DNA from 2 places in the Streptomyces sp. NPDC004542 genome. Region 2 is predicted to be linked to the other one. Evidence: riboswitches for the same ligand, from Rfam matches in the RefSeq annotation. Region 2 holds a riboswitch; the other holds the start of a gene.
What was found. Region 2 has a riboswitch for S-adenosylmethionine ahead of thrC (threonine synthase). Riboswitches for the same ligand answer to the same signal wherever they lie in the genome.
Positions count from the first base shown of each region.

Region 1: another riboswitch for S-adenosylmethionine. It lies ahead of ABZX30_RS28640 (putative leader peptide); the one in region 2 lies ahead of thrC (threonine synthase).

Region 1 is NZ_JBEXLP010000070.1:21,475-26,822, forward strand. Features, by position in the region: gene ABZX30_RS28635 (ABC transporter substrate-binding protein) at 1-1,561, opposite strand, end outside; gene ABZX30_RS28640 (putative leader peptide) at 1,764-1,880, opposite strand; SAM riboswitch class IV at 1,915-2,028, opposite strand; gene ABZX30_RS28645 (DUF1684 domain-containing protein) at 2,117-2,941, opposite strand; gene ABZX30_RS28650 (LLM class F420-dependent oxidoreductase) at 3,004-3,927, opposite strand; partial or broken gene ABZX30_RS28655 (F420-dependent methylene-tetrahydromethanopterin reductase) at 4,032-4,258, opposite strand; partial or broken gene ABZX30_RS28660 (GNAT family N-acetyltransferase) at 4,259-4,522, shown strand; gene ABZX30_RS28665 (putative leader peptide) at 4,569-4,655, shown strand; gene ABZX30_RS28670 (LLM class flavin-dependent oxidoreductase) at 4,731-5,348, shown strand, end outside.
Region 2 is NZ_JBEXLP010000002.1:139,340-153,103, forward strand. Features, by position in the region: gene groL (chaperonin GroEL) at 268-1,890, opposite strand; gene ABZX30_RS02165 (cold-shock protein) at 2,258-2,461, opposite strand; gene ABZX30_RS02170 (ubiquitin-like small modifier protein 1) at 2,906-3,181, opposite strand; gene thrC (threonine synthase) at 3,219-4,505, opposite strand; SAM riboswitch class I at 4,524-4,692, opposite strand; gene ABZX30_RS02180 (glucosyl-3-phosphoglycerate synthase) at 4,824-5,768, shown strand; gene ABZX30_RS02185 (trehalose-6-phosphate synthase) at 5,875-7,311, shown strand; gene otsB (trehalose-phosphatase) at 7,711-8,586, opposite strand; gene ABZX30_RS02195 (DUF3263 domain-containing protein) at 8,660-8,893, opposite strand; gene ABZX30_RS02200 (extracellular solute-binding protein) at 8,928-10,148, opposite strand; gene ABZX30_RS02205 (ROK family protein) at 10,308-11,252, shown strand; gene nagA (N-acetylglucosamine-6-phosphate deacetylase) at 11,252-12,394, shown strand; gene ABZX30_RS02215 (1-phosphofructokinase family hexose kinase) at 12,518-13,498, shown strand; gene ABZX30_RS02220 (carbohydrate-binding protein) at 13,458-13,764, opposite strand, start outside.

The DNA of each region.
Region 1 (5,348 bases), on a different contig from region 2:
TGTGCACCTTCTTCGACACGGCCAGCTGGGTCTGGAGTTCCACCACCGGAACGTTGTACGCGTTCTGCACGATCAGCTTCTGCGCCTCGTCCACCAGCTGCTCGCGCTTGGCGGTGTCCGTGGTCGCGGCCTGGCCGGACAGCGCCGCGTCCAGGGAAGTGGCGGGCAGGCGGTAGAAGTTGGCCAGCTGGGTGGAGAAGGAGGTACGCAGGATGTCCGGGTCGGAGCGGGTCACGTTGCTCCACACCAGGTCGAAGTCACCGCCCTGGAGCGTGGTGGCGAACTGACTGACCTGACCCTGCTTGAGTACCACGTCGATCCCGACGGCCTTCAGCTGCTGCTGGACCAGCTCCAGTGCGGGCTGGTTGGTGGCAGCGTTGGGGAACCAGCTGATGGTCAGGCTCAGCTTCTTGCCGTCCTTGGCGCGTATGCCGTCACTGCCGGCTTTCCAACCGGCCGCTTCCAGCGCGGACTTCGCCTTGGCCGCGTCGAAGGCGAGGCCCGAGGAGAGGTCGGTGTAGTCGGGCGTGGTGTGCGCCAGGACGCTGGTCGCCGGCTGGGTGCCGGTCGGGAACACGGTGTCGGTGATCTGCTTGCGGTCGATGGCCGCCAGGATCGCCTGACGCACCTTCACGTCCTTCAGCAGCGGCCGCGAGTTGTTGACGCCGAGCCCGAAGACCACGCCGGGGTTGGCCCGGCGCAGCAAGGTGACCTGACCGCCCCCGAGCGCCGCCTCGTTGGCCTTGCCGACGCTGCTGATCGCGTCCACCTGCCCGGACTGGAGGCTGCCGGCCCGCACCCCCGCCTCGGGGACGACCTTGAAGATCAGCTTGTCCAGGTAGGCCTCGCCCTGCTTGGACCACAGCGAGGAGCCCCAGTCGTAGCCGGTGCGCCTGGCCAGAGTGATCGACTGGTTCTGGACGTACTGCTTGAGCACGAACGGCCCCGACCCGATCACACCGTCGCTGCACTTCTGCTGCGGGGTCTTCTTCACGCTCGCCGACGACTCGATGCCCAACGAGTGGGTCGAAGTCGCCTGAATGAACTGGGCGTTGGGCTCCTTGAAGGTCACCTTGACGGTGAGCGGGTCCACTGCGGTGGTGCTCTTGACGCCGCTGAGATAGCCCTGGGCGAGGACCCCGAGGGCGCCGAGCTTCGGCACCGCGTCGAAGTTGTCCTTGACCACCTGCGCGGTCAGCCGGGAGCCGTCGCTGAAGGTGACGCCCGAGCGCAGATGGAAGGTGAACTCCGTGGCGTCGGCGTTGATGTCCCAGCTCTTGGCGAGCCACGGCACGATCTTGCCGGTCCTGGGGTCCTGGTCGGTCAGGGAGTCCACGGTCTGGCGCACCGAGTAGATGCTCTCGTTGCTGCCGACCTGCTGTGGATCCACGCAGCCGGCGTCGGAACCCACCGCGAAGGTCAGGGTGCCACCGGACTTCGGCCGGCTGCTTCCGCTACTGGAGTCGTCGCCCGAACCGCAGGCGGTCAGCAGAACACTGGTGGTCAGCAGGGCGGCGAGGGGCGCCCAGCGGGGGGCTCTGAAAGCCGGAAGCGCGTTCACGGAGGGTTCTCCTACTCGTGTCACCAGGCAAGAAGGCGCCGTACAAGGCACGAACGTGCATGGGCGTGCGGCCCCCGCCGGTACAAGACCGGTGGCGGGGAAGCGCTGTGCAGACAGGGATCAGGGCGGAGCGGGGGTCAGCCGCAGGCGGTGCGGTGACGGCCGGTGCGTGCCGGACTACGACCGGCGGCGGAAGGGGCCGTCAGGCCTGACAGAGGCAGCTGGTCGAGCGCTTGAGGTCGATGTGGCGCCGACGCGAGAGCCGGGAGAACACGGTGGCGCCGGCGAAGCGGGCGCTGAGGTCACCACCGTGCCGCATGCCGGTCCTCCACATTTCCGGCCCCGGTCACGGGGCCACGCGCTTGCGGGGATCCTCGGTGATCCCGCCGGGCTTTCACCTGGAGCACCCCACCGCGCGGTAGGGTTGCCGGTCAGCGAGCCAGGGCTTGACGCTGACACTCAATGCCGTTCGTGATCGTACGGAGGGCTCTTGTCGTACGTCAATGCCGCAAAGCGACGCGCTGCAGGGGCAGTCGGGCCGGCACCGGGTCCGGCTCAGGAACCGCCGCGCTCGCGGGGGATCTTCTGGCCGGCCTCGATCGCCACCGGCAGCCGGTTCTCGGCCGGGGGCAGCGGGCAGGTGGCCAGGTCCGTGTAGGCGCACGGCAGGTTGGTGGCGCGGTTGAAGTCCAGGACGACCTTGCCGTCGGCGGCGGGCGGCTCCAGGGCGAGGGCCCGGTTGGCGGCGTAGGTGGTGACCCCGGAGGTCGCGTCGGTGAACAGCACCATCAGCCGGCCCGCACCAGGGCCGGGGAACGCGGTCAGCGACAGCTGCTGCCCGTCCAGCTCGAACTCGACCCTGCCCGGAGCGTCGTACACATGCTCAAGGCCCTCGACCGCGGCGCCCACGGTGGTCGGCCGTGGCGTGTCGAAGGGGATGTAGCGGCCCGTCACGGCCCAGCGCGGGTCGGGGGCGTAGGCGGGCGTTCCGGTGAAGGCCGTGCGCAGCGGCGCGTCCGGGTGCCGGGGGCGCACGATGTCGTTGCCGCCGCGCTTGGCGACCTCGATGACGGCGTCTCCCCAGACCGCGTCGACACCGCCGCGTTCGGGAAGCACGCCGAAGTGGTGTTCACCGTGGACCGGCGTTCCGTCGACGACCAGCTCCTCGCCGTCGTCGAGGTTTACGACGACCCCGTCGGGGCCTGTACGCCACGCACCGGGCGCGTCCGGGAAGCGCTGGGGCCGGTCGTCGAGCCAGTGCAGGCCGGTGATCGCCAGGAACCCGTGCGGGCCGGCGAGCCTGGCCTCTTGGGCGCGGTACCACTCCAGCCAGTTCTCGGTGAAGGCACGGAAGTCGGTCGTGGTGGCCTCGGTGGTCATGGGTTCTCCTTCGTCACGGGGGTGCAGGGGGGCCGGTCGGGCCGTCGGTCCGACCGGCGTGCTCAGCGGGCCAGTTCGCCGAGGAGCGGCCAGGTGCGTCGGCGGTCGGCTTCTCCCGCGATCTCGGTGCCCGAGAACACGACCTCGGTGGCGCCGGCATCGCGGTAACGGCGTATCTCGGCTCCGACGGTCTTCTCGTCGTCGATCACGGCCAGGTCGGCAGCTCGCCGGCCGCCGGAGAGTTCGATGACCCGCGCGTAGGACGGGATCTGTTCGTAGAACGCGAGGTTCTCGGTGGCCTTGGCCCGCACCGCCTCCACGTCGTCGGTGAACACGCCGGGCACCAGGGCCACGATCCTGGGCGCGGGACGACCGGCGGCCTCGGCCGCGGCGGTCAGGGCGGGCACGATGTGTTCCTCCAGGGCGCGCGGTCCCGCCAGGTAGGGCAGGATCCTGTCCGCCAGCTCACCGCTGACCCGCAGCGCCTGCGGCCCCATCGCGGCGACCAGCAGGGGGACACCGCTCTCGGCACCCGGTACCCGCGCCGGGACCGGGGTGGTCGCGGTGAGCAGTGCGCCGTGGAAGTCGGCCGTGCCGGTCTCGATCAACTGCCGCAGGGCGGTGAGGAATTCACGCAGCCGGGCGATGGGGCGTTCGAAGGGGAGGCCGAAGCCGGTCTCCTTCAGCAGTTTTGTGCCCAGGGCCAGGCCTAGGTGGTAGCGGCCGTGGGTCGCGGCCTGGGCGGTCTGGGCCTGGCTGGAGACCAGCAGCGGGTGGCGGCCGACGACGGGGATCGCGGAGGTGCCGACCCGCAGTCCTGGCACCTCGCGTCCGACGATCGCCGCGAGCTGGGGTGAGTCCGCGCCGAAGGTCTGCCCGAACCAGGCCGACCGCAGACCGGCGCCCGCGGCCTCCTGGGCCAGTTGCACGGTGGCGTCGACCTGGTTCGGCGCGTCGGACGCGTTGAGCGCTACTCCAACAGTCATGTCAGTCAGAACGGGCGTCTGTCGAACCCGCATTCCGGTCCGTGTGTGACAGCTTCTTGTCAGTCATGTGTACTCAGTCCTGAGTGGAAGGGCCATCCCGGTGCTCAGCCAGCCTGCCGTCGGTCCCGCGCGGACCGGTGCGTGAGGGGTTCGCGCAGACCGAGGTGGTCGCGGAGCGTCGTACCGATGTACTCGGTGGGGTAGATCCCGCGTTCCTGCAGTTCCGGGACGAGCAGGTCGACGATGTCGTCGAGGCCGTCGGGGATGAGGTACGGCTGACGTTGAAGCCGTCGATCGCGCCGTGCCGCACGAAGCGGGCGAAATTGTCCGCAAACGCCTCCATCCACCCGGCTGGACCGAGATCAGCGCCGTGTGCACCGACCCGGCGTATCGCGGCCGGGGTCTGGCCACCCGCCTCGTCCGCGCCGTCGCGGCCGGCATCAAGGAGCGCGGCGAGCAGCCCTTCCTGCACGCCAGGGCCGACAACGCGAACGCGATCCGGCTGTACGAGTCGATCGGCTTCACCCTGCGCCGCCGTACGGTCTTCTCACTTGTACGGCAGACCGAAGCCGCCGTCCTGGAAGAAACGGCATAGTCGTGCCGTTGTCCTTGTCGAAGGCGATGACTCGGAGGTGGGCCGCGTGACACGTGTACCCCGTGCCGTCCGCCTCCACAGCCGGCCCCATATCGACCTTCAGCGCGTGGCCGGCGCCCTCTGTTGTTCCTGACCCCGTTTTTCAGCCGCCGTTCGCCCCATGTCCGAGGGCCGGCGATCTCGTACGGACCTCCAGGAAGGCACCCTCGTGTCCTCAACTCCCGCTTCCCCTCTGCACCTCGCCGTCGCCCTCAACGGCACCGGCTGGCACCGCGCCTCCTGGCGCGAGCAAGTCGCCCGCCCCGGGGACCTGTTCACCGCCGAATACTGGGCCGACCTGGTCGCCGAGGCCGAGCGCGGCCTGCTCGACTTCGTCACCTTCGAGGACGGGCTCGGCCTTCAGTCCTCGCACTACGGCGAGCCGGACGGCCGCACCGACCAGGTCCGCGGCCGCCTGGACGCCGTCCTGACCGCGTCCCGCATCGCGCCCCTGACCCGGCACATCGGCCTGCTCCCGACCGTGATCACCACCCACACGGAGCCGTTCCACATCTCCAAGGCGATCGCCACCCTCGACTACGTGAGCTCCGGCCGCGCGGGCCTGCGGGTGCAGATCAGCGCCCGCCCGCACGACGCCGACCACTTCGGCCGGCGCACCTTCCCGCCGATCAGCCTGGAGGAGTCGCAGACCCCCGCCGGGCAGCAGCGGCTCACCGAGCACTTCGACGAGGCCGCCGACTACGTCGAGGTCGTGCGCCGGCTGTGGGACAGCTGGGAGGACGACGCGGAGATCCGGGACGTGGCCACCGGCCGCTTCATCGACCGG
Region 2 (13,764 bases):
GGCTCCTCGTGAGGTGTGGGGACAACCGACTGGTATGTGCACGCGCATTGTTGCACCGCCTTAAGCAAAACACCCGCTCCGGGCCACGCATTCCGCACCCCGGTTCCGCCATCGCGTGATCCAGCACACACCCGGACGTCCTGACCGCCGAGGAGCTCAAGGACTACGCCGACTGAGGCCCACGAAACGCCCGAGGGCGGCACCCCCAGCCAGAAGCTGGACGTACCGCCCTCGGTCCGAAGGACAGGCGATCAACCGTCAGGCCGATCAGAAGTCCATGTCACCGCCCGGCATGCCGCCGCCGGCGGGCGCGGCGGCCTTCTCCGGCTTGTCGGCGATGACGGCCTCGGTAGTGAGGAACAGCGCGGCGATGGAGGCGGCGTTCTGCAGGGCAGAGCGGGTCACCTTCGCCGGGTCGATGATGCCCTCGGCGATCATGTCGACGTACTCGCCGGTCGCGGCGTTCAGGCCGTGGCCGACCGTCAGGTTGCGCACCTTCTCCACGACGACGCCACCCTCGAGACCACCGTTGACGGCGATCTGCTTGAGCGGGGCCTCCAGCGCGAGCTTCACGGCGTTGGCGCCGGTCGCCTCGTCACCCTCGAGCTCCAGCTTCTCGAAGACCTGGGAGGCCTGGAGCAGGGCCACGCCACCACCGGCGACGATGCCCTCCTCGACGGCCGCCTTGGCGTTGCGGACGGCGTCCTCGATGCGGTGCTTGCGCTCCTTGAGCTCGACCTCGGTGGCGGCACCGGCCTTGATGACGGCCACGCCGCCCGCGAGCTTGGCCAGGCGCTCCTGGAGCTTCTCGCGGTCGTAGTCGGAGTCGCTGTTCTCGATCTCGGCGCGGATCTGGTTGACCCGGCCGTTGACCTGGTCCGAGGAGCCGGCACCGTCGACGATGGTGGTCTCGTCCTTGGTGATGACCACCTTGCGGGCCTTGCCCAGCAGGTCGAGGGTGGCGTTCTCCAGCTTGAGACCGACCTCCTCGGAGATGACCTCGCCGCCCGTGAGGATGGCGATGTCGCCGAGCATGGCCTTGCGGCGGTCGCCGAAGCCCGGGGCCTTGACGGCGACGGACTTGAAGGTGCCGCGGATCTTGTTGACGACCAGGGTCGACAGGGCCTCGCCCTCGACGTCCTCGGCGATGATCAGCAGCGGCTTGCCCGACTGCATGACCTTCTCCAGCAGCGGGAGCAGGTCCTTGACCGAGGAGATCTTGGAGTTGGCGATCAGGATGTACGGGTCGTCGAGGACGGCCTCCATACGCTCCATGTCGGTGGCGAAGTACGCCGAGATGTAGCCCTTGTCGAAGCGCATACCCTCGGTGAGCTCCAGCTCCAGACCGAAGGTCTGGGACTCCTCGACGGTGATGACGCCTTCCTTGCCGACCTTGTCCATGGCCTCGGCGATGAGCTCGCCGATCTGGGTGTCGGCGGCGGAGATGGAGGCCGTGGAAGCGATCTGCTCCTTGGTCTCGACGTCCTTCGCCTGCTCCAGCAGGGCGGCGGAGACGGCCTCGACGGCCTTCTCGATACCGCGCTTGAGGGCCATCGGGTTGGCGCCGGCGGCTACGTTGCGCAGGCCCTCCTTGACCAGGGCCTGGGCGAGAACGGTCGCGGTGGTCGTACCGTCACCGGCGACGTCGTCCGTCTTCTTGGCGACTTCCTTGACCAGCTCGGCGCCGATCTTCTCGTACGGGTCCTCGAGCTCGATCTCCTTGGCGATGGACACACCATCGTTGGTGATCGTGGGGGCGCCCCACTTCTTCTCGAGGACGACGTTGCGGCCCTTGGGGCCGAGCGTCACCTTGACGGCGTCCGCGAGCTGGTTCATGCCGCGCTCGAGGCCGCGCCGCGCCTCCTCGTCGAACGCGATGATCTTGGCCATGTGAAGTGGTCCCTCCAGGACTGGGGGTGATTCCTTCGGACCGCGCCCGCGCCCGCGACGGACGGCTCGCGGACCTCGTGGTTCCTTGCCCCACTTGGCCTGCGGGCCTCACCGACCCGGTCCTTCGCTGTCACTCTCACCTTCAGAGTGCTAACGCCAATGATTAGCACTCGGCATGCCTGAGTGCAAGGCGCGCCCGCGAAGCGGGCTCGATGAGGGGTGGCGGTCGGGTGACGGGCGGGCGCAAGCGGCTACGGGGGTCCGGGCGGGGCGCTGCGCCGTGCGCGAACAGGCCGCGCGGCGCCCTCCGGGCAGGGCGAAGGGCCCGCATCCTCCCGGATGCGGGCCCTCCACCCTGTGAAAACGTTCAGGCGGTGACGCGAACCATGTCGGCCTGCGGACCCTTCTGGCCCTGCGAGATCTCGAACTCGACCCGCTGACCCTCTTCCAGGGTGCGGTAGCCGTCCATCTGAATCGCGCTGTAGTGGACGAAGACGTCCGCACCACCGTCGACCGCGATGAAGCCGTACCCCTTCTCCGCGTTGAACCACTTGACGGTGCCCTGAGCCATGCCTAACTCCCCTATTACTGGCCCTTGCACGGATCCACACTTCGCGGATCCGGGTCAGACCTCACCCCCCAACTGGTCTGGGGGCGTGCGCCGGAACGCGTCGACCGCGGCCGAATGTATCTGTCCAACTGCCGTCTGCAACAGGTCAATCGGACGAGAAATCTGGACGGCAGCGGTCGGGAATCTGCCAAAAATTCGGCTGAATTCTGGGCAAGTCGGGCTCCACAAAAGCTGCATAAGGCGCAAAAGGTTCGCACACTTTGGCTACTTCTTGTCGGGTGTGCGATACGAATCCGGGGGCCCTGCCCCGGGTTCCGGGAGCGCGTTCCCCAACTCTACCGTGCTCAACCACACTGAATTGCCCCCTCCGCTTCTCTCGCGGAGGGGGCAATTCGATGAACTCTCGGTGCTACGCATTACCGACGGTAATGTTCGGTCATTCGGTCAGCCGCCGGCCACGGCCGGAATGATGGAGACGCCCGCGCCGTCCGGGGTCTCGGTCTGCAGACCCTGCTCGAACCGCACGTCGTCGTCGTTGACGTACACGTTGACGAAGCGACGCAGCTTGCCCTGGTCGTCCAGGACGCGGGCGGCGATGCCGGTGTGGTTCTTCTCCAGGTCGGCGATGACGTCGGCGAGGGTCGCGCCCTCGGCCTGGACCTCGGCCTGGCCGCCCGTGTAGGTGCGCAGGATGGTCGGGATACGAACGGTGACGCTCATGCGGTGTGACCTCCGATGGGTGAGCGGGGCGGGACGCCTAGGCGAGGCCGGCCTGGCGGAAGGAATCGAGGGTGGGACGGATCGTGGCGGTCAGACCGGTGCCCGCCACCGCGTCCAGCGTCTTCAGCCCGTCGCCCGTGTTGAGGACGACGGTCGTCGCGGCCGGGTCGAGGAGGCCGTCCTTGATCAGCTTGCGGGTGACGCCGACGGTCACCCCGCCCGCCGTCTCGGCGAAGATGCCCTCCGTGCGGGCCAGCAGCTTGATGGCGTCCACCACCTCTTCGTCCGTCACGTCCTCCACCGCGCCGCCCGTGCGGCGCGCGATGTCGAGGACGTACGGCCCGTCCGCCGGGTTGCCGATGGCGAGGGACTTGGCGATGGTGTTCGGCTTCTGCGGGCGCACGACGTCGTGGCCCGCCTTGAACGCGGTGGACACCGGCGAGCAGCCCTCGGCCTGGGCGCCGAAGATCTTGTACGGCTTGTCCTCGACCAGGCCGAGCTTGATCAGCTCCTGCAGACCCTTGTCGATCTTGGTGAGCTGGGAACCGGAGGCGATCGGCACGACGATCTGGTCCGGCAGCCGCCAGCCGAGCTGCTCGCAGATCTCGTACGCCAGGGTCTTGGACCCCTCGGCGTAGTACGGGCGCAGGTTGACGTTGACGAAGCCCCAGCCCTCGCCCGCCGGGTCGCCGATCAGCTCGGAGCAGAAACGGTTCACGTCGTCGTAGTTGCCCTCGATGCCGACGAGCTCGCCGCCGTAGACCGCGGCCATGACGACCTTGCCCTGCTCCAGGTCGTGCGGGATGAACATGCAGGACCTGAAGCCCGCCCGGGCCGCGGCGGCGCCCACCGCGCCGGCCAGGTTGCCGGTGGAGGAGCAGGAGAGGGTGGTGAAACCGAAGGCGCGCGCCGCCTCCAGCGCCTGGGCGACCACCCGGTCCTTGAAGGAGTGCGTCGGGTTGCCGGAGTCGTCCTTCACGTACAGGCGCGACGGCTCGATGCCGAGTTCGCGGGCCAGGTTGTCGGCCTTGACGAGCTTGGTCCAGCCGGGGTTGAGGTTCGGCTTGTCCGCCACGTCGGCCGGGACCGGCAGCAGCGGGGCGTAGCGCCAGATGTTCGCGGGGCCCGCCTCGATGCGCCTGCGGAGCTCCTCGGTGTCGTAGGACGAGAAGTCGTAGGCGATCTCGAGCGGGCCGAAACACTCCTCGCAGGCGAAGACCGGTCCGAGCGGCACCCGGTGGCCGCACTCCCGACAGCTCAGAGCGGCGGCGGGGCCGAGGTCTACGGTGGAGTCGGTGGTGCTTGCAACAGTCTGCACAGCCATGTGAGGCGAGGCCCTTTCTCCTCATCTTCCTCACGACGCATCTCGCCGTGAGACGGATTTGGCACCTTCCCTAGCCGGGAGCCTCGCGGAACGATCAGCTGTGCTGGCACAGCGACCGGTACGAGAACCGACTGGAGGGTTGCCGGGGCTTCATCGGGCCGTGTCCCTCTGCCCCTCTGGATGAGCGGTATTCGGTTGTGAACAGCGGTGACCTCGGACATGCGATGGTCATCCGCGTTGTTCAAGACTGTAACCGAAGGCCGGGACAGTTGAGATAGTCGTCCGAACCGCGAGACAAACAGTGAGGAGCCGCGCACCGTGCTGGAAGAAGTCGAGCGCTGGCTGGGCACCCGCTCCTGGTCCGTGACCGATCGTCCCCTCCACCAGATCCTGGCCGCCAAGCAGCGCACGGGCCAGTCGGTCAGCGTCGTGCTGCCGGCGCTCAACGAGGAGGGGACGGTCGGCGACATCGTCGCGATCATCCGTCACGACCTCATGCAGCAGGCCCCGCTCGTCGACGAGATCGTCGTCGTCGACTCGGGGTCCACCGACCGCACCTCCGAGGTGGCCGCCGCCGCGGGCGCCCGGGTCGTCCACCGCGACGCCGTCCTGCCGCGGATACCGGCCCTGCCCGGCAAGGGCGAGGTCCTGTGGCGGTCGCTGCTGGTCACGAGCGGGGACATCGTCTGTTTCATCGACGCCGACCTGAGGGAGTTCTCCTCGGACTTCGTCTCGGGGATCGTCGGCCCGCTGCTGACCGACCCGGGCGTGGACCTGGTCAAGGGCATGTACGACCGTCCGCTCGGCGGCACGGCGGGCCAGGGCGGTCGGGTCACCGAGCTGATGGCGCGACCGCTGCTGAACATGCACTGGCCGCAGCTGGCCGGCTTCGTGCAGCCGCTCGGCGGGGAGTACGCGGCCCGCCGCTCCCTGCTGGAGCAGCTGCCCTTCCCGGTCGGGTACGGCGTGGAGCTCGGCATGCTGGTCGACGCGCTGCACCTGGTCGGCCTGGACGCCCTCGCCCAGGTGGACGTGGGGGTGCGCAAACACCGCCACCAGGACGGGCAGGCGCTGGGCCGGATGGCCGCCGCCATCTACCGCACCGCCCAGCTCCGGCTGGCCCGCGGTCACCTCGTCCGGCCCGTCCTCACCCAGTTCGAGCGGGGCGAGGACGGCTTCGAGCCGCGCACCTTTTCCGTGGACACGGAGGAACGGCCGCCGATGGTGGAGATCGCGGAGTACGCGGCACGGCGGGTGGCCTGAGCCCGCCCGTATTCCCGTCCGCATCCCGTCCGTATCCCGCCGGTGTCACCGCGCGGGGGAGGGAACGTACGTTTGAGCGTTTGCGGGCCGGGCTAGGTTGAGACTCATGGCTTCCACGCACGGTGCTGAGGTGCTGGTCGCGTCCAATCGCGGCCCGGTTTCGTACGAGGTCCGGCAGGACGGTTCGCTGCACGCCAAACGGGGCGGCGGCGGGCTGGTCTCCGGGCTGTCGGCCATCGGCCCGCACACGGACGCGGTGTGGGTGTGCGCCGCGCTGAGCGACGCCGACCGGGAGGCCGTGCGCCGCTCCGGCGGCGGCCGGCGGCTGTCCGTCGACGAGACCGGCGGTCAGCAGGTGCGGATGCTGGACATCGACGCGACGGTCTTCTCCGACGCGTACAACGGCATCGCGAACTCGGCGCTGTGGTTCGTCCACCACATGCTGTACCAGACCCCGCTGGAGCCGGTCTTCGACGCGGAGTTCCGGCGGCAGTGGGCGTCGTACGAGGCCTACAACCGGGCGTTCGCCGAAGCCCTGGCCGAGGAGGCGGCGCAGGGCGCGGCCGTGGTCGTCCAGGACTACCACCTGGCCCTGGCCCCCCGGATGCTCCGCCGACTCCGCCCCGACCTGCGCATCGGCCACTTCTCGCACACCCCGTGGGCACCGCCGGACTACTTCCGCCTCCTGCCCGACGACATCGCGGCCGAGCTGCTCGGCGGGATCCTGGGCGCGGACCGGGCGGCCTTCCTCACCCAGCGCTGGGCGGACGCGTTCACCGCCTGCTGCCACGCGGTCCTCGGCCCCGGCATCCCCTCCGGCACGCGCATCGGGGTGCACGGGCTCGGCGCGGACGCGGACTTCCTGCGCGAGCGGGCGCACCGGCCGGACGTGGCAGAGCGGATGGCGGCACTGCGGGCGGAGATCGGTTCGGCGCCCGGCGGAGCGGCCCGGAAGACGATCGTCCGGGTCGACCGGACCGAGCTGTCGAAGAACATCGTGCGCGGGCTGCTGGCCTACCGGCAGCTCCTCGACGACCACCCCGAGTGGCGTGAGCGGGTGGTGCACGTGGCCTTCGCCTACCCCTCGCGACAGGACCTCGCGGTGTACCGCGACTACACGGCCGAGGTGCGGCGAGTGGCGGAGGAGATCAACTCCGCCTACGGCACGCCGGACTGGACGCCGGTCGTCCTGCACGTCAAGGACGACTTCGCCCGCTCCCTGGCCGCGTACCGGCTGGCCGACGTGGCCCTGGTCAACCCCATCCGGGACGGCATGAACCTGGTCGCCAAGGAGGTCCCGGTCGTCTCCGACGCGGGCTGCGCCCTGGTGCTGTCGCGGGAGGCGGGCGCGTACGAGGAGCTCGGCGAGGACGCGGTCACCGTCAACCCGTACGACATCACGGGCACGGCCCAGGCCCTCCACCAGGCGCTCACCATGCCGGACGGCGAACGGACGGAACGCACGAAGCGGCTCGCCGCCGCGGCCACGGCACTCCCGCCGACCCAGTGGTTCCTGGACCAGCTGCACGCACTGGATGCCTGACCCACGCCGGACGCCTGCGGCGCCTCGGCCGTACCGGGCCGCCCGACCGGCGCCGGGCGGGCGGCCGCGGCGGCTGACGGCCGGCGGCGGCCGGCCAGTCGTACGGCGGACGGCCGAGTCAAGGTGCGGCCGGCACGCGGGAAGGCCAGGCAGACAGCGGGCGACGGGCAGCCGGGTGAGAGCGCGGCCCCCGCTGGGCGGCCGGCGGGAGGCGGCCGGGCGGCGGACAGCCGTGAACGGCCGAACGGCCGACGACCGGATGCGGGCGACGGCCGGCACCTGCCGGCCCGAGGTCAGGCAGACGGCAGGCGGGCGGCGCACGGCGGACCCGCAGGAGTCGAGTGCGAGCGCGGCCCACGCCGGGTGGTCGGGTGGCGGGGGCGGCGAGCCCTTCCGTGGTCAGTCCAGTGCCGTCGCGAGTCCCCGTAGCAGTGACATGACTCCCCCGGGGCCGTCCACCACCAGGTCGGCGCGTTCCGCGAGTTCCGTGACCTCTGTGCTGCCGCTGCAGACCAGGAGGCCGGGGACGCCCTCGGAGCGGAGTTTGTCGACGGCGGCGAAGGCCGGGAGGTCGCCGAGGTCGTCGCCGGCGTAGAGGACCGACCCGGCACCGATTTCGCGGACGTACTTCAGGAGGGCGACGCCCTTGTCCATGCCGGGCGGGCGGAGTTCGAGGACCATGCGGCCGGGCTCGACGATCAGGCCGTTGCGGGTGGCGAGGTCGGTGAGGGGTTCGCGCAGGGCCTCGAAGGCGGCCTGCGGGTCGTCGGCGCGGCGGGTGTGCACGGCGAGGGCGCGCCCCTTCTCCTCGATCCAGGTGCCGTGCCAGGCGCCGATGCGGTCGAGGAAGCCCGGCAGTTCGGCGCGGACGGCGGTGACGCCGGGGTGCGGTGCGGGGGCGCTGACGTCGCCGGTGACGGCCTCCCAGCGTTCGGCGCCGTAGTGGCCGAGGACGACGAGGTGCTCCAGGCCGGGGACGCCCGCGAAGCCGCCGTACCGCACCGCGACGCCGGCCGGGCGGCCGGTGACCACGGCGACGGAGGCCACCTTCGGGGCGAGCGCGGCGAGCGCGGGGACGGCCTCCGGGTGGGCGCGGGCCTGGTCGGGGTCCGCGACGATCGGGGCCAGCGTCCCGTCGAAGTCGAGGCCGATCACCGCGGAGCGGGGCCGGGTGAGCAGCGCGCGCAGCCCGTCCCGTCCGGCCTGGGTGGCGGGGGCCGGCAGTCCGTCCAGGGGGTTGTCCGGGTCCGTGGGGTCCGTCGTGTCGATGCCCATGGACCGACCCTATCCACGCAACCCGGGATGCACTCCTGGGAGCGTCGCGCGCGCCGGCCCCGCGCGGCGGCCGTCACCGCTCCGAGCGGCGGGCGTCCCGGATCCGGCGCAGGCGGTTGACCGTGACCGGGTCGTGGGCCAGGGCCCGTGCGTCGTCGAGGAGGGCGTTGAGGAGTTGGTAGTAGCGGACGGGGGCCAGGCCCAGTTCCTCGCGTATCGCCCGCTCCTTGGCGCCGGGGCCCGTGAAGCCCCGGCGCTCCAGCGCGAGGATGTCCTGTTCGCGTCGGCCGAGCCGGTCCCGTTCCATGTCCCGAACGGTAGCGCGGGGCACCGACAGCGCCTCAGTTCTGGGCGCTGCTCTCCGCCTCGGTGGCCGACGTCTGGAGCCGGCTGAGGATGGCGGAGGGGTTGCCGCCGGGGGCGACCGCCTGGCCGATGGTCTTCTTGATGTCGGCGCTGACCGCGGCCCAGGAGGTCTTGCCGAAGGGGTAGAGCTCGGAGGTGGGCAGTTCCGAGAGGAAGGGCCGCAGCGCCTTGTCCCGGGACGAGTCGGCCATGATGTCCGACGCGGAGGTGGTGACGGGCAGCAGCCCGTAGCGGCGGGAGAAGTCGAGGACGTTCTTCTCGCTGTAGACGAAGTCGAGGAAGTCGCCCACCTGCTCGGCGTGGCCGTTCTGCTTGAAGGCCATCATCCAGTCGGCGACGCCGAAGGACGCCTTGGCCGGCGCCGTCCGGCCCGGCATCGGCACGGTGCCGAACTCCACGCCCTTCTTCTCGGCCTGCTGGATCAGGGCGGGGTGGCCGTCGATCATGCCGACCTGCCCGTCGGTGAACGCGGCGAACGCGTCGGCGCGGTTGAGCTTGCCGGGGGCGACCGGACCGGTCAGGCCCTTGCCGACGAGGTCGTCCTTGAGCCAGGTGAGGGTGTCGGCGTTCTGCACGGAGGTGAGGGCGTAGCCGCCGATGTCGTCGGTGTAGCCGCCGCCCCCGCTGAGCAGCCACTGCATGGTCTCGGCCTGTGCCTCCTCGGGGCCGAGGGGCAGCGCGTAGGGGTACTTCACGCCCTTCGCCTTGAGCTTCTCCGCGTCGGACGCGAGTTCGCTCCAGGTGCTGGGCGGGGTGAGGCCGGCCTTGGCGAAGAGGGTCTTGTTGTAGAAGAGCACGCGCGTGGACGCGGCGAAGGGCATGCCGTACTGCGTGTGCTTCCACCGGCCGGCTTTGGCGAGCTGGGAGACGAAGTCGGCCTGTACGGGGATGGAGAGCAGGTCGGAGACGTCGTACAGCTTGCCCGCGGCGGCGTAGTCGGCGTAGGCGCCGATCTGCGCCAGGTCGGGCGCCCGGCCGGCGGTGACCATCTCGTTGACCTTGCGGTCGACGTCGTTCCAGGAGTACACGGTGACGTCGATCTTCACGCCGGAGTGCTTGGCCTCGTACTCCTTGGTCAGCTCGTCCCAGTATTTCTTGGAGCTGCCCGCCGTCGAGTCGCCGTAGTCGGCCGCGACGAGTCTCAGAGTCACATCGGACGGTCCGGTGCTCCCGCAGCCACCGAGGACCGCGGTCATGCCCAGTGCGGCGACCGCCGCGATCGTTCCTGCCGTACGACGATCCACTGCTGTTGCCCCAAACCCTGCTGATTCATCGTTCAATAACTGCACTGGTCAGTGTCTACACCACGCGAGTGGACTAGACCTCTCGCGGGTCCGCGGGCCACACTGTCCCCCGTGAGACATGTCATCGCCCTCGACGTCGGCGGTACCGGGATGAAGGCCGCCCTGATCGGCCCGGACGGCGAACTGCTCCACCAGGACCGCCGGGCGACGGGCCGCGAGCGCGGGCCCGACGCGGTGGTCGAGGCCGTCCTCGGCTTCGCCGCCGACCTGCGCGCCCACGGCGAGGAGCGGTTCGGTGAACCGGCCGCCGCGGCCGGCCTCGCCGTCCCCGGAATCGTCGACGAGGTCCACGGGTTCGCCGTCTACGCGGCCAACCTCGGCTGGCGCGACGTGCCCCTGCGGGACCTGCTGGCCGACCGGCTCGGCGTCCCGGTCGCCCTCGGCCACGACGTGCGCACCGGCGGCCTCGCCGAGGGCCGCACCGGCGCGGGCCGGGGCGCCGACCGGTTCCTCTTCGTCGCGCTGGGCACCGGGGTCGCCGGCGCCATCGGCCTCGACGGCCGGGTGGAGTCGGGCGCGCACGGCTTCGCGGGCGAGATCGGCCACATCGTCGTACGGCCCGGCGGCCTCCCCTGCCCCTGCGGACAGCGCGGCTGCCTGGAGCGGTACGCGTCCGCGGCCGCGGTCGGCGCGGCCTGGGCCGCGGCCTCCGGCACCCCGGAAGCGGACGCGGCCGACTGCGCGCGGGCCGTCACGTCCGGCGATCCGAACGCCGTCCGGGTCTGGCAGGAGGCCGTGGACGCGCTGGCCGACGGCCTGGTCACCGCGCTCACCCTGCTGGACCCGCGCACGCTGATCATCGGCGGCGGGCTCGCCGGTGCCGGGGCAACCCTGTTCACCCCGCTCAGGCAGGCCGTCCGGCGGCGCGTCACCTTCCAGAAGCTGCCGTCCGTCGTCCCCGCGGCCCTCGGGGACACCGCCGGGTGCCTGGGCGCGGGGCTGCTCGCCCGGGATCTCCTCGACGCAACCACTGCCCCCTCGGAGGTAACCGCCTGATGCCCCCCACCAAGGTTCTCGCCGGCGCCCGGGTGGTGCTGCCCACCGGGACCGTGTCCGACGGGCGCGTGATCGTCGAGGACGGCCGGATCGCGGCCGGTGCCCGCCCGGACGCGGAGGTCGTCGACGTCAGCGGCCACTGGCTGGTCCCCGGCTTCGTCGACCTGCACAACCACGGCGGCGGCGGAGCCTCCTTCTCCGGGCCGGCGGACGAGGTGCTGAAAGCCGTCCGCGCCCACCGCCGCCACGGCACGACCACGACGGTCGCCTCCACCGTCACCGGCGGGACGGACTTCCTGGCCCGGCAGGCGGGGCTGCTGAGCGAACTGGCCGAGCAGGGCGACATCGCCGGCATCCACTTCGAGGGCCCGTTCATCTCACCGTGCCGCAAGGGCGCGCACTCCGCGGACCTGCTGCGCGACCCCGACCCGGCCGAGGTCCGCAGGCTCGTCGACGCGGCGCGCGGACAGGCGAAGATGGTCACCCTCGCCACCGAACTCCCGGGCGGCATCGACTCCGTACGGCTGCTGGCCGAGCACGGCGTGATCGCGGCGGTCGGGCACACGGACGCCACGTACGAGCAGACGGTCGCGGCGATCGACGCGGGCGCGACGGTCGCCACCCACCTCTTCAACGCGATGCCCGTCCTCGGTCACCGCTCCCCCGGCCCGGTCGCCGCCCTGCTCCAGGACGAGCGGGTCACGGTCGAGCTGATCAACGACGGCACGCATCTGCACCCGGCCGCGCTGGAACTGGCGTTCCGTCACGCGGGCGCCGAGCGGGTCGCGTTCATCACGGACGCGATGGACGCGGCCGGGACCGGGGACGGCCGCTACCTGCTCGGCCCGCTGGAGGTCGAGGTCCGCGAGGGGGTGGCCCGGCTGGTGGAGGGCGGCGCCATCGCGGGTTCGACATTGACCCTGGACCGTGCGTTCAAGCGGGCGGTGACGGTCGACCGGCTGCCGGTGCGGGACGTGGTGGCCGCCCTGTCCGCCAACCCGGCCCGGCTGCTGGGCCTGGACGACCGCGTCGGCTCCCTGGAACCCGGCAAGTACGCCGACCTGGTGCTGCTGGACGAGGAGTTCGACCTCAAGGGCGTGATGCGCCGGGGTGAATGGGTGGTCGATCCACGACTGGGTTGATCCGTCCCCGGGCCGGGAGGCGGTGGCCGGTCCCGCGGACTGGGCCGGTCGCCGTCTGTTTGGCATGATCTGGCTTTTGGAAACGGAATACACGTGTCACGCCCTGGGGGGAGGCCGGCCCGAGTGATCCTGACGGTCACACTGAACACCGCTCTCGACATCACCTATCGCGTACGGACCCTGCGTCCGCACGCCTCCCACCACGTCCAGGAGGTCGTCGAACGGCCGGGCGGCAAGGGCGTGAACGTGGCGCGGGTGCTCGCGGCCCTCGGACACGAGGTGACGGCCACCGGATTCGCGGGCGGCGACACGGGGCGCGCGGTCCGGGAGCGGCTGGCGGACACCCCGGGCCTGGTGGACCGGCTGGTGCCGGTCGGCGGGGCCACCCGGCGCACCGTCGCCGTCGTCGACGAACTGACCGGCGACACGACCCAGTTGAACGAGCCCGGCCCGCACGTCACCCCGGCCGAGTGGGCCGCCTTCCAGAACATCTACGGGCGGCTGCTGGCCTCGGCGTCGGCGGTCGCCCTGTGCGGCAGCCTGCCGCCGGGGGTGCCGGTGGGCGCGTACGCCGGGCTGATACGCAGCGCCCGGGCCGCCGGCGTCCCCGTCCTGCTGGACACCGACGGGGAACCGCTGCGGCGCGGGGTGGCGGCCCGCCCGGACCTGGTCAAGCCGAACGCCGAGGAGCTGGCCGAACTCACCGGCTCCCACGAGCCGTTGCGTGCCACCCAGGACGCCCGGCGGCGCGGCGCCCACGCGGTCGTCGCCTCCCTGGGCGCCGACGGCCTGCTGGCGCACACCCCCGAGGGCCGCTGGCGGGCCACCCCGCCCGCCCGCGTCCACGGCAACCCGGCCGGCGCCGGCGACTCGGCCGTCGCGGGCCTGCTGTCCGGGCTGGTGGAGGGCCTGTGCTGGCCGGACCGCCTGACCCGCGCGGTCGCCCTGTCGACGGCGACCGTGACGGCCCCGGCGGCGGGAGAGTTCGACCGGGCGGCTTACGAGGAGCTGGTGGGGCGAGTGGCGGTGACCTGCGAGGCCAGTGCGGCCCGAGAGCCGCGGGCTACTTCCAGCCCGGCTTCAGCCAGAGCTGGTCGAAGTTGACGTCGCACTGGTTGCCCTGCTCGCAGGAGATCTTGACGGTGTTGGTGCCCTTGTCGAGGGTGATGTCCGCGTAGGTGTTGGTCCAGCCCTTCTTATAGTCACCCTCTGGACCATGGGCGAAGTTCGCCAGGTTGAGCGGGCGGTTCTGGGCCTTGTCGTTGACCGTGAGGGTGGCGTTGGCGTCCTTGCCGGGCACGCCGTAGGTGACGAACAGCGTGTACTTGCCCGCGGCGGGGATGTCACTCACGTTCCAGGTGAGGGACGCG